3 regions of the Marinobacter sediminum genome follow, and region 3 is predicted to be linked to each of the others. Evidence: predicted binding sites of a transcription regulator. Region 3 holds the regulator's gene; each other region holds the start of a gene.
The links. The regulator sigma-54, encoded in region 3, starts transcription at its own class of promoters, with help from an activator protein. The targets are predictions, from matches to a motif close to ANTGGCATNNANNTTGCTNT.
Positions count from the first base shown of each region.

Region 1 (3,919 bases), 2.0 Mb from region 3:
CCGCGCAATGCGGCCGATACCAATCACGCCCAGGAAGCTATTGTAATCCAGCTGGGAAATCTGCATCTGGAACGGGCCATCAAGATCGACATTGGGCGCTGGCACATGATCAACGATTGCCTGGAACACGGCGTCCATGTTGTCATCCAGATTCTCGTGATCCATCCCGGCGATGCCGTTCAGGGCACTGGCAAAGACAATCGGGAAGTCCAGCTGTTCGTCGGTGGCACCCAGGTTGTCAAACAGATCGAACACCTGGTCAACCACCCAGTCCGGACGCGCGCCCGGACGGTCAATCTTGTTCACGACCACAATCGGGCGCAGGCCCGCATCGAAGGCTTTCTGGGTCACAAAGCGGGTCTGCGGCATCGGTCCGTCGATGGAGTCGACCACCAGCAACACACAATCGACCATGCTCATAACCCGCTCGACTTCCCCACCGAAGTCGGCGTGACCCGGCGTGTCGACGATGTTGATGTCATAGTCATGCCATTTCAGCGCCGTGTTCTTGGCGAGGATGGTAATGCCACGCTCTTTTTCCTGATCGTTGGAATCCATCACACGCTCGCTCTCGAGCTCTTTGCGCTCCAACGTGCCGGACTGACGCAGCAACTTGTCTACGAGTGTGGTTTTACCATGGTCGACGTGGGCGATGATGGCGATATTACGAAGCTTATCAATCACAACTTTAATCCTGCGGCATGCTTTTCTTTGACCTGAGAGGGTCTTAAGGAGGCGAAGCCTCTCACATGCCGTCTCAAATCCGTAAAATGAACCCATTGTCCGGTGCCGGGCGGCACCAGCCCCGACTGGCTGTCCGAATCAGGGTATAAATGAGGAGGCGCGAAGTATATCGAAAACTCCGTGTCGTTAATATGAAGAAAAACGCTTATTCACCAATCAACCTTTCCGCCTTTATTTGGTGCACTCCCCCATCATTATGCACTTTTTTGGTGCTTTCTTTGCGGTCAGACTGCACCAATGCCTCGTCGCTAACAGGCCCAATACGGCGGAAACCCTTGCCATTAAAGCATTCTGGCGTGTGCCCTAAAAATTGGCAAGAGCCTTGCTTTATCGAAAACAGCCGAAATTTGCAGGTAAGTGGTAACGGCATTTGCTAAGCTGCGAAAGCCTGAATAACAGATCGGAACTCAGGTGCCCTGAGCGATCCGGCAACACGAACATGAATACGCCCGTTGAAACGGGATAACTTACGGAGCATGCACAATGTCCAAGACAGTTGATTTGATCAAAGAACACGAAGTCAAATGGGTCGATCTGCGCTTTACCGACAGCCGCGGTAAAGAGCAGCACGTAACCCTGCCAGCTTCAGAGGTAGACGAAGACTTCTTCGCTGACGGCAAGATGTTCGACGGCTCTTCAATCTCCGGCTGGAAGGGCATCAACGAATCCGACATGATCCTGATGCCGGACGACTCCAGCTCCGTTCTTGACCCGTTCACCGAAGAAACCACTCTCAATATCACCTGCGACATCGTAGAGCCTTCTACCATGCAGGGTTACGAGCGTGACCCACGCTCTGTTGCCCGCCGTGCAGAGGAATACCTCAAGTCCACCGGCATTGCTGATGGCGCCCTGTTCGGCCCTGAGCCGGAATTCTTCGTATTTGACTCGGTCAAGTGGGAAGTGGACATGAAAGGCGCGGGCTACTCCATCCACTCCGAGGAAGCCGCCTGGGTTTCCGGTGAAGACTTTGACCGCAACAACATTGGTCACCGTCCTGGCGTGAAAGGCGGTTACTTCCCGGTTCCGCCGGTAGACAGCCTGCACGACCTGCGTGGCGCCATGTGTGCCGCCATGGAGTCCATGGGCCTGGACATCGAAGTACATCACCACGAAGTGGGCACCGCCGGCCAGTGTGAAATCGGTGTTGGCGCCAACACGCTGACCAAGAAGGCTGACGAAGTTCAGATCCTGAAGTACTGCGTACACAACGTCGCTCATGCCTATGGCAAGACTGCTACCTTTATGCCGAAGCCAGTTGTTGGTGACAACGGTTCCGGTATGCACGTACACATGTCCCTGAGCAAAGACGGCAAGAACCTGTTTGCAGGCGACAGCTACGCGGGTCTGAGCGAGTCAGCACTGTACTACATTGGTGGTGTTATCAAGCACGCCAAGGCCATCAACGCCTTCACCAACAGCTCTACCAACTCATACAAGCGTCTCGTTCCGGGCTTTGAAGCTCCGGTTATGCTGGCCTACTCCGCCCGTAACCGCTCTGCTTCCATCCGTATTCCGTACGTGAACAGCCCGAAAGCACGTCGTATCGAAGTGCGCTTCCCGGATGCGTCGGCCAACCCGTACCTGGCCTTCGCCGCCCTGATGATGGCTGGCCTCGACGGCATCCAGAACAAGATCCACCCTGGCGATGCCATGGACAAGGACCTGTACGACCTGCCGAAGGAAGAGGCTCTGAACATTCCGGTCGTAGCCGAAACTCTGGCCGAAGCTCTGGATTGCCTGGAAGGAGACCACGAGTTCCTGACCCGCGGTGGCGTCTTCACTGAAGACATGATCCAGGGTTACGTCGAACTGAAGCGCGGCGAAGTCGAGCGTCTGAACATGACCACACATCCGGTCGAGTTCGAGCTTTACTACTCCTGCTAAAAAACAGCCCGTTCATTCGGTGTTGTGAAAAAGCCCCGCCCTGTGCGGGGCTTTTTTTTGAGGGCGCTAACAATCGCCCCGCCCTTAACGATATGTAACCAACAACTCGCCCCGCAGGCGTTGAAATGACTCCGGGAGCCGCAGATAATCAATAAAACAATCGAAACAGGTGTGCTTATGAAACCAAGGACCGGATTGTTTGCCGTAGCTCTGATCCTGCTGGCTGGCCCAGCAGGTGCCGAGGTCTACCGAAATGTAGATGCCTATGGCAACGTCACATTCTCCGACGAGCCGTCCGATGGTGCAGAGGCTATCAAGGTAAAGCCTGTCACCACGGTTACGCTTCCCAAGCCCCAGAATGTCCGGGAAACCGACAAGCTTCGCGAGGAAGTGAAACGGGAAGGCTCAGTGTACGAAAGCGTTTCCTTCGCCTACCCGGAAAACAATCAGGCCTTCCAGAGCGGCAGCGGTGATATCCAGTTCGAGGTTCGCAGTGCGCCAGGCCTTCAGGATGGCCACAAGTACGAAGTCACCCTGGACGGACAGCCTGTCGGGCAGACTACCTCGGGCACGGTCACCGTTAGCAATGTCTTTCGCGGAACTCATGAGGCTCGCGCACATATCGTCGATGAGAATGGCGTCCAGGTAAAAACCGGCCCGGTAATCACCTTTACGGTTCATCGCCCTTCCGTGGCAAACTAGACTTATCCGCACTGAATTGGTGCGCCCGCACCACAAAAAAGCCATACTCTGACCAGCAACAGGGCGATTCGTCTGAGCTGGTTTTGCCAACCCCAGGAATATGCACCAGCTTACGGCATGTTTATGCGCCAAATAGCGCCCATGCCCGTCCTTAGCCCAATCTTTTCCCACGAAGACTCAAAGTGGTTCGTTTTTTGCAAATCTTTGGGGGTCAACACATTTATCATGTCGAGCCAACGGGATTCACTCATGGCATTGCCTTCGGCCAGCGTAAGCGGATACAAGAGCATTCTGGACAGCCTGACAACTGCTGTGCTGGTGCTCGAGGACAGCTTGAAGATCCGTTACCTGAACCCGGCCGCAGAAAGTCTGTTTGAAACCAGCATGACCCGCAGCTACGGGCAACCTTTCAACGACATCCTGGTGGATTCGAGAGATGCCCTGACAACCCTTTATGCCGCCGTTGAAAACGGCCAATCCTATACTCGTCGCGAGGCAGAGTTCGTTTTAACCAGTGGCACCCGTCTCACCGTGGATTATTCCGTCACACCCGTCAGCCTGGACCCCGCAGAGCTGCTCATTGAAA
Region 1 is NZ_JAGTWY010000001.1:37,536-41,454, reverse strand. Features, by position in the region: gene typA (translational GTPase TypA) at 1-684, opposite strand, end outside; gene glnA (glutamate--ammonia ligase) at 1,228-2,631, shown strand; gene KFJ24_RS00255 (DUF4124 domain-containing protein) at 2,809-3,333, shown strand; gene glnL (nitrogen regulation protein NR(II)) at 3,583-3,919, shown strand, end outside.
Region 1: glnA (glutamate--ammonia ligase) is a predicted target of sigma-54. The motif match lies at 1,054-1,073, and genes of this name have one in related genera.

Region 2 (3,919 bases), 440 kb from region 3:
AAAATCGTTATCAGCCGTCACTGCGGTCACACTGGCAACAGATCTGTCGGCAGTGGCATTCACTTCCCCAAGGACGGTGGTTGGTCCGGCAGTGGTTGTGCCATCACCAAAACTGTATTCCAGCGTCTCGCCCTGGTTATGGATAACCCTGAGAACGTCATTGCTTCCGGAACCATCATCGACGGCCGATGCGGAAATTGCGGTTTCGCTGGAGTTATTAATTGAGTCAACAAGATCCTGTAACGACGAAATGTTACTTGTATCAATCGTCAACGGAGAGCCATTTACACTAAGGCTGAATGAGAAGTTCGTGGGACCGGCATTAGTGATAAAGGAATTATCAAGCGGGGTCGCGCCGTCAAAGGTAGCGGTCGTTGTGGCGGACGCACTCATTCCCTGGGCATCGTTAATTGCGGCTGCGGCTTCTCGAGCAGTTGTCGCTGCCGTCAGATCAACGCTGTAATCTGCCGTGCCATCATTATACTGAACATCAAATTGTTCACCCTGTATGTCGGCAAATGCCAGTGGCCCGATATCCCGCACCCTCGTTTCCAGCACAGTCTCACGGGAATCAAGATTGAGGTCAGACAACAAACTGGTCGTGCGGCGTGGCGCGAGGTTGTCCGTGGCAATCTGCAAGTCACCTCGAATACCGGACAAATTGCCATTGTCATCAGCAGTGAAGCCCTGTACTCGCATATTCTGGTTGTTTACGACGTAGCCTTCCTTGTCGATACCGAACTGCCCGGCCCGGGAATAGCGAATCTCACCCCCATTGTTGAGGACAAAGAAACCGTCGCCACTGATTGCCATATCAAGACCGCTGTCGGTAAAACTGATATTGCCCTGGCCGAAGGACTGCTTGACGTCCTGAACCCGAACACCATCACCGACAGGACTTGAACCCGCACCCAGAAAACCGCTGGCATACAAATCCCCGAATTGAGCTTTGCTGCCTTTGAAGCCAACGGTACTGGCATTGGCGATATTGTTGCCGGTGACATCGAGATCCACCGATGCTGCCCGGAGGCCACTGAGCCCTGTATTAAACGCCATAATTCACCCCTTGGTCTGACACCGGTATCAATTGATTTGTTTTACGTCGGACAGGGCAATGGACCCCATTCCGGCCAGGTTCAATGTAATTGACCCGTTCTGGCCCAGTGAAACGCTATCGACATTCGCACTGACCATGGTCGATAACTGCTGCGGACCATCCGGGTAGGACGCTTCGGCCACTATCTTGTAGGGCCCCTGCGGCAATGAATTGCCGTTGCCGTCCTGTCCGTCCCAGCTAAAGGACTGCACACCTGCCGGGCTGTTGCCCAGATCAATCTGGCGTACCAGTTCTCCGCTTTGATTCTGAATGGACACTCTCAGCCCACCGGTAGAGGCCGGCACTTCAATCGTGCCGCCAATCTCACCCTCTGCGCCAAGAATGCCGACTCCGGAAGGCGCAAGGACGGTCTTGCCCACCATGGCTGAAGCCTGAAGTGCCTGGGTGGACCGGAACTGACCAACCACATCATCAACCGTGCCCGAGAGTTTCTGCATCTCTTCAAGCGAACTGAACTGCGCCAACTGGGAGATAAACTCGCCATTATCCTGTGGCTCCAGTGGGTTCTGATTCTTGAGCTGGGCCAGCATCAGCTCCATGAACTCATTTTTCCCCAGCTCGTTTTTCCCGCTGGCACCGCTTTGCTGGTCTAGCTGGTACTGGCTCAGAACATCCGGGGCGCCGCTGGTATTGGTTACGCTCATTGTTTGATCCTCACCGTTTTACTGCTGACCAAGGGTCAGGATGCGCTGCATCATGGATTTCGCGGTGTTCATGATGTCGACATTCATCTGAAAGCTCCTGGAAGACGACATCATGTCGGCCATTTCCTCTACCACGTTCACGTTCGGATAGAACACATTGCCGTCTTCGTTCGCCGCCGGGTGGTCAGGCTCATAACGCATCTGCAGCTCAGCAGCGCTTTCCACAACACCCTGAACACGAACCCCAGCACCCGGTCCCTGCTCGCTCTGTAAGCTCAACCCCTGATTATCGGGGTTCAGCATGGACTGCTGGATGGCTGCAAAAACCGGCTTTCGGGCTCGGTACGCTGTTTCTGTACTGGAGCTGGCCGTCTCGGCGTTGGCGATGTTGGACGCCGTGGTATTCAGCCGCAGGGATTGCGCGGTCATGCCGGATCCGGCGATGTCAAAAATGCTGCCCAATGACATGAAATCTCTCCTTCGCTAATCGAGTCGCTGCGACTTATTCGCCCTTCAGGGCCTTGGTAAGACCGGAAAACTTGCTGTTCAGAAACTGGAAGCTGGCCTGGTAATCCATGGCATTACGCATAAACCGGGTCTGTTCCTGCTGAGCATCTACCGTATTGCCGTCAACCGAAGGCTGGTTCGGCACTCGATAAAGCAGCTCAGACTCGGCTGCGCCGGAAGACGTATCCATGTGAGCGTCGTCCGTCTTACTCATCTCAAACCCGCTGACCGACTGCTGGGCACGCTGCATCATTGCCTGGAAATCCACATCCCGTGCTTTGAAGCCCGGGGTATCGGCGTTCGCCATGTTGTTTGCCAGCACCTCAGCCCGCTTTACCCGCGCTTCCAGAGCGTGTTGATGAATCCCCAGCGCCTTATCGAACGAAATCGCCATACTACCTCCCAAAAACTGCACCGTGCTGCCGGTCGAGTTTGCCGGCTGTGCTTTCTGAGAGGGTTAAAGCAAAGCGAATGCCATAATTTGAGAGGCCTTTGAATCCGGGGGCTCCAGAGCTTATTCGCGGAGAAAGTGGCAGGAATTCAACGTATGCAGAGAGCGGAAAGAAAGAAAAGCGGCAAGCTGTTTCCCCCGGCCAGACCGCCGGGGCAAACACATGATAAGTCGACGATTACCCGGGCCAGCGCTGAACGAAGTCACTGACTTCCGGCCGGGGCACCGGGGGTTTTTCGGAGGAGACGGTGCCGGTATACAGGAAAGCGACAACTGACTCCCCTTCCGCAAGACCCAGGCCGCTCCGGACCACCGAATGGTAAGCGACACTGCCGGTTCGCCACATAACGCCGTAACCGGCGTCTTGCAGGGCAAGCTCCAGAAAACTGACGCCGGCCGCTGCCGACATGATCTGTTCGACCTCAGGGACCTTCGGATGTGCTGTTGGCGAGGCAATGGCCACGATTACCATAGGCGCCCTCAAGGGCGACTTTCGCAGCTTCTCTATTTGCCGTTCGTCACTGTTGTTGGGGCAGGTTGAGGCGAACAGATCACCAAGTGCCTCAAGGCCCTCTCCTTCAACAACAAGATAGCGCCAGGGGCGCAAAAGTGCATGATCCGGTGCGCGGGCCGCACAGGCAAAGGCACGGTCCAACGTTTCCCGGTCCGGAGCCGGGGCTTGAAGTCTTGGTTCTGAGACCCGGTTGAGCAGAAAATCGCAAAATACGGTCATATCTTCTCGCTGTGGGATGACATTGGCTGGAATCGGATATTCCTCACATCAATTCCGTGAATTGTGGGTTATACGTAATACTGTTAACCTTTAGTCGTAGCCCGTCTAGCTAAAAATTATAAAAGGATGCGGTAACAGCACCATGAGTGACCAACAGACTTTTAGCAACTTCTCCGAATTCTATCCGTATTATCTGGAAGAGCACAGCGACGTCACCTGCCGTCGGCTGCATTTTACCGGTAGCCTGCTGGTGTTGTTTGTAGCTTTCTGGGCGATTACCTCGGGCAAGCTGGTCTGGCTACTGCTACTTCCGGTCATCGGCTATGGTTTTGCCTGGGTTGGCCACTTCAAGTTTGAAAAAAACCGACCGGCAACGTTCAAGTACCCTCTTTACAGCCTGATGGGCGACTGGGTCATGTTCCGGGACATGCTCATTGGCAGAATCCGTTTCTGATATGATGAGCGCA
Region 2 is NZ_JAGTWY010000001.1:1,552,072-1,555,990, forward strand. Features, by position in the region: gene KFJ24_RS07365 (flagellar hook protein FlgE) at 1-1,056, opposite strand, end outside; gene KFJ24_RS07370 (flagellar hook assembly protein FlgD) at 1,084-1,761, opposite strand; gene flgC (flagellar basal body rod protein FlgC) at 1,780-2,229, opposite strand; gene flgB (flagellar basal body rod protein FlgB) at 2,264-2,662, opposite strand; gene KFJ24_RS07385 (nitroreductase family protein) at 2,898-3,452, opposite strand; gene KFJ24_RS07390 (Mpo1-like protein) at 3,595-3,906, shown strand; gene KFJ24_RS07395 (adenylate/guanylate cyclase domain-containing protein) at 3,908-3,919, shown strand, end outside.
Region 2: flgB (flagellar basal body rod protein FlgB) is a predicted target of sigma-54. The motif match lies at 2,728-2,747, and genes of this name have one in related genera.

Region 3 (3,919 bases):
TCCAGGCGCTGTTGACAGTCGTGATTGGCCTGGTTGTGGCAGCCCCCACAGCCGCTTTTGATCTTGACTCGGACCAACCTATTACCGTGAGCGCTGATAACGCTCGACTGGACGATAATAAAGGCATCGCGACCTACACCGGGGCCGTTGAGCTTATCCAGGGTAAGACCCGCCTTTCCGCAGATCAGGTCGTGCTGTTTCGAAGCGAGGAGGGCCTGAGCCGCATCGAAGCATCCGGACGCCCCGCCCATTACCAGCAGCCGTCCCGGGAAGGCGGCGGACAAACAGACGCCCGGGCACGCAATATCACATGGTCTGCCTCAGACAGCGAGCTGACGTTTGAGCGTGAAGCCGTCATTGAGCAGAATGGCAACCTGTTCCGGGGCGACGTCATTCATTATGATACGGTCCATCGGGTCGTCACCGCAGAGGGTGGAGAAGACACCGGCTCCGGCACCGGCCGTGTCGAAATGGTTATCCAGCCACGCAGCACCAGCAGCAAACAGGGATCAGATGGCAGTTCTCAGAGCCAGTAATCTGGCAAAAAGCTACAAGCAGAAAAAAGTGGTGATTGACGTCTCCCTGGAAATCCGAAGCGGCGAGATTGTCGGCCTGTTGGGACCCAATGGCGCAGGGAAAACGACTTGCTTTTACATGATTGTAGGGCTGGTGCCCGCAGACAGAGGTCGAATCACCATCGACAGCCAGGACATTACGCCCTTGCCCATGCATGGCCGCGCCCGGAAGGGAATTGGCTACCTGCCCCAGGAAGCATCGGTTTTCCGGAAACTGTCGGTACGTGACAACATTATGGCCATCCTCGAGACTCGCAAGGGGCTCGGACGGGCTGATCGCGAGAGCAAACTGCAGGAGCTGCTGGAGGAATTCCATATCACCCATATCCGCGACAGCGTGGGCATGGCATTGTCAGGGGGCGAGCGCCGCAGGGTGGAGATAGCCAGAGCGCTGGCAATGGAACCTGCATTTATTCTTCTGGATGAGCCCTTTGCAGGCGTTGATCCGATTTCGGTGAGCGACATCAAGCACATTATCCGCCACCTCAGGGATAAGGGCATTGGCGTGCTGATCACCGATCACAATGTGCGGGAAACCCTGGACATCTGCGAGAATGCCTACATCGTGTCCGGCGGGCACATCATCGCCTCTGGAAATTCAGAAGCGATCCTTGCCAACGAGCAGGTTAAGGAAGTGTATCTGGGCAGCGAATTCAGGCTGTGACTTCCTTTGGCCGATTGTGTTGATGAACTGTAGCAAGTAAACTCGGCAAAGAACTTGCAGGGTTTTTTCCCGTAGCGGCAAGTGACCGGCATACAACGAATTTTTATGTGACTGTCCACGAAGCAGAGCGCTGATGAGTAACGGATCCTGAACCATGGTGATGAAAGCCTCCTTACAGTTAAAGCTGGGTCAAAGCCTGACCATGACGCCCCAGCTGCAACAGGCGATCCGGCTACTGCAGCTTTCCACACTCGACCTTCAACAGGAAATCCAGCAGGCACTGGAATCCAATCCGATGCTGGAAACCTCTGAGGATGACGACGAGCCGGAATCCAGTTCGGGCGAACCGGACTCGAACAGCGAAGACGCCGGCTCAGAGACAACAGCCGAAGCACAGCCGGACAGCAGCCAGGACTGGGATCAAACGGAAAATGGTCCCGACTGGGCTTCGGAAAATGAGATTCCGGATAACATTCCCGATGACCTGCCTGTCGACACTGCCTGGGACGATATTTACCAGTCGGCTCCCGCACCGGCAGCCCGGAACGATGATGAAAACGACCACGATTTCGAGACCCGCAACTCCCCCACCGAAACCCTCCGGGATCATCTGGAGTGGCAACTGAACCTGACGCCACTGAGCGAACGGGATCGGGCCATTGCGCACGCCCTGATGGATGCGGTGGACGACAGAGGCTATCTGACCAGTCCCCTGGAAGAAATTCACACCGGCCTGGTTGATGAAAACGAGGAAGATCCGCTCGAGCTGGACGAGGTTGAGGCGGTATTGCATCGCTTACAGCACTTTGACCCCCCTGGCGTGTTTGCGCGAGATCTTCAGGAATGCCTGTTAATCCAGCTGAGCCAGTTACCTCCGGACACGCCCTGGCTGGCCCAGGCGCGGTTGGTCATTACCCATTACATCAATTTGCTGGGCAACAGGGATTACGCCCAGCTACTGCGCCGGAGCCGGTTAAAAGAAGACCAGCTAAGAGAGGTTCTGGCCCTGATTACCGGCCTGAACCCTCGCCCGGGTGATGTCATCGACCAGGCCGAGCCGGACTATGTCATCCCTGATGTTATTGTCCGCAAAGACAACGGACGCTGGCGCGTAGAGCTGAATCCGGAAATCGCTCCGCGCATTCGCGTTAATGCAAGCTATGCTTCTCTTATAAGGCGAGCGGATAGCAGCGCTGATAACACCTACATGCGGGATCAGCTTCAGGAGGCCAAATGGTTTATCAAGAGCCTGCAAAGCCGCAATGAAACCTTGCTGAAGGTGGCAACCCGCATCGTCGAGCACCAGCAGGGATTTCTGGACGAGGGTGAAGAGGCCATGAAGCCGCTGATCCTCTCTGATATTGCCCAGGCGGTGGAGATGCATGAGTCGACGATTTCCCGTGTTACTACTCAGAAATTCATGCACACCCCCCGGGGAATTTTTGAACTCAAGTACTTCTTCTCCAGTCACGTCAGCACGAATGAGGGTGGTGAATGCTCCTCCACGGCAATCCGTGCAATGATCAAGAAGCTGGTTGCAGCAGAAACTCCCAAAAAGCCGTTGAGTGACAGTAAAATTGCAGCCATGCTAGGGGAACAAGGTATCAAGGTGGCGAGACGCACGGTGGCCAAGTATCGAGAAGCGATGCATATACCACCCTCAAACGAGCGGAAGCGACTGGTATAGGGAGCCTTTTACTTTACAGGCCTTGCCCAGGAACACGATTCGCCGGCGCGCGATGCGCCAGCACTCAGCCCGGCCCCCTCGGGAGTCGGCATGATGACAACAGGAGACGCCTATGCAACTCAATATTTCAGGCCATCACGTAGAACTGACTCCCGCATTGAAAGATTACGTTTCAGAAAAATTTGGCAAGCTGGAACGCCACTTTGACCACATCAGCAATTGCCAGGTAACCCTGGAAGTGGAAAAAGTGCGCCAGATGGCGGAGGCGACGCTTCACGTGGTTGGTGGTGAGATTCACGCAAAGGCTGAGAATGGGGATATGTATGCAGCGATTGATTCGCTCATTGACAAGCTGGACCGTCAGATCCTCAAGCATAAGGAAAAGAATGTAGACCGGATGCACGGAAACGGGTCTCGTTAAACGCCCGTTTTCATGCGTGTCATCTAATCGCGCTGCGGCATGGCTAACCTGCCGCAGCCTTTTTTTTACGGAAATGCAGTCGATTCATGAGCGACACATCCCTGACCATTGACAACATCCTTGCACCGGAGCTGAGTCTTTGCCGGATACCTGCATCCAGCAAGAAACGGGTTCTGGAATCCATTGCCGAGCAGATCAACCAGCATGACGGCTCGCTCAGCGAAACCCAGATCTTCAATAATCTGGTCGCGCGTGAGCGCCTGGGCAGCACCGGTATTGGCCAAGGCATTGCCATACCCCATTGCCGCCTGGAAGGACTGGATCACGTCGTCGGCGTTCTGCTCACGCTGGAAGAAAGCATCGAGTTCGACGCCATCGATAACCAGCCGGTGGATCTCGTGTTTGCCCTCGTTGTTCCCAAGGAGGCAACCAGCGAGCACCTGGAACTGCTCAGCCAGCTGGCCGAGAAATTTAACGAACGCGCATTCTGCGATCGTCTGCGCCAGTGTGAAGATGCCAAGACACTTTATGAGCGCATGACAGCTGCAGACGGCTAACACTCATTGTTGTGG
Region 3 is NZ_JAGTWY010000001.1:1,991,479-1,995,397, forward strand. Features, by position in the region: gene lptA (lipopolysaccharide transport periplasmic protein LptA) at 1-536, shown strand, start outside; gene lptB (LPS export ABC transporter ATP-binding protein) at 514-1,239, shown strand; gene KFJ24_RS09465 (RNA polymerase factor sigma-54) at 1,400-2,926, shown strand; gene hpf (ribosome hibernation promoting factor) at 3,039-3,347, shown strand; gene ptsN (PTS IIA-like nitrogen regulatory protein PtsN) at 3,434-3,904, shown strand.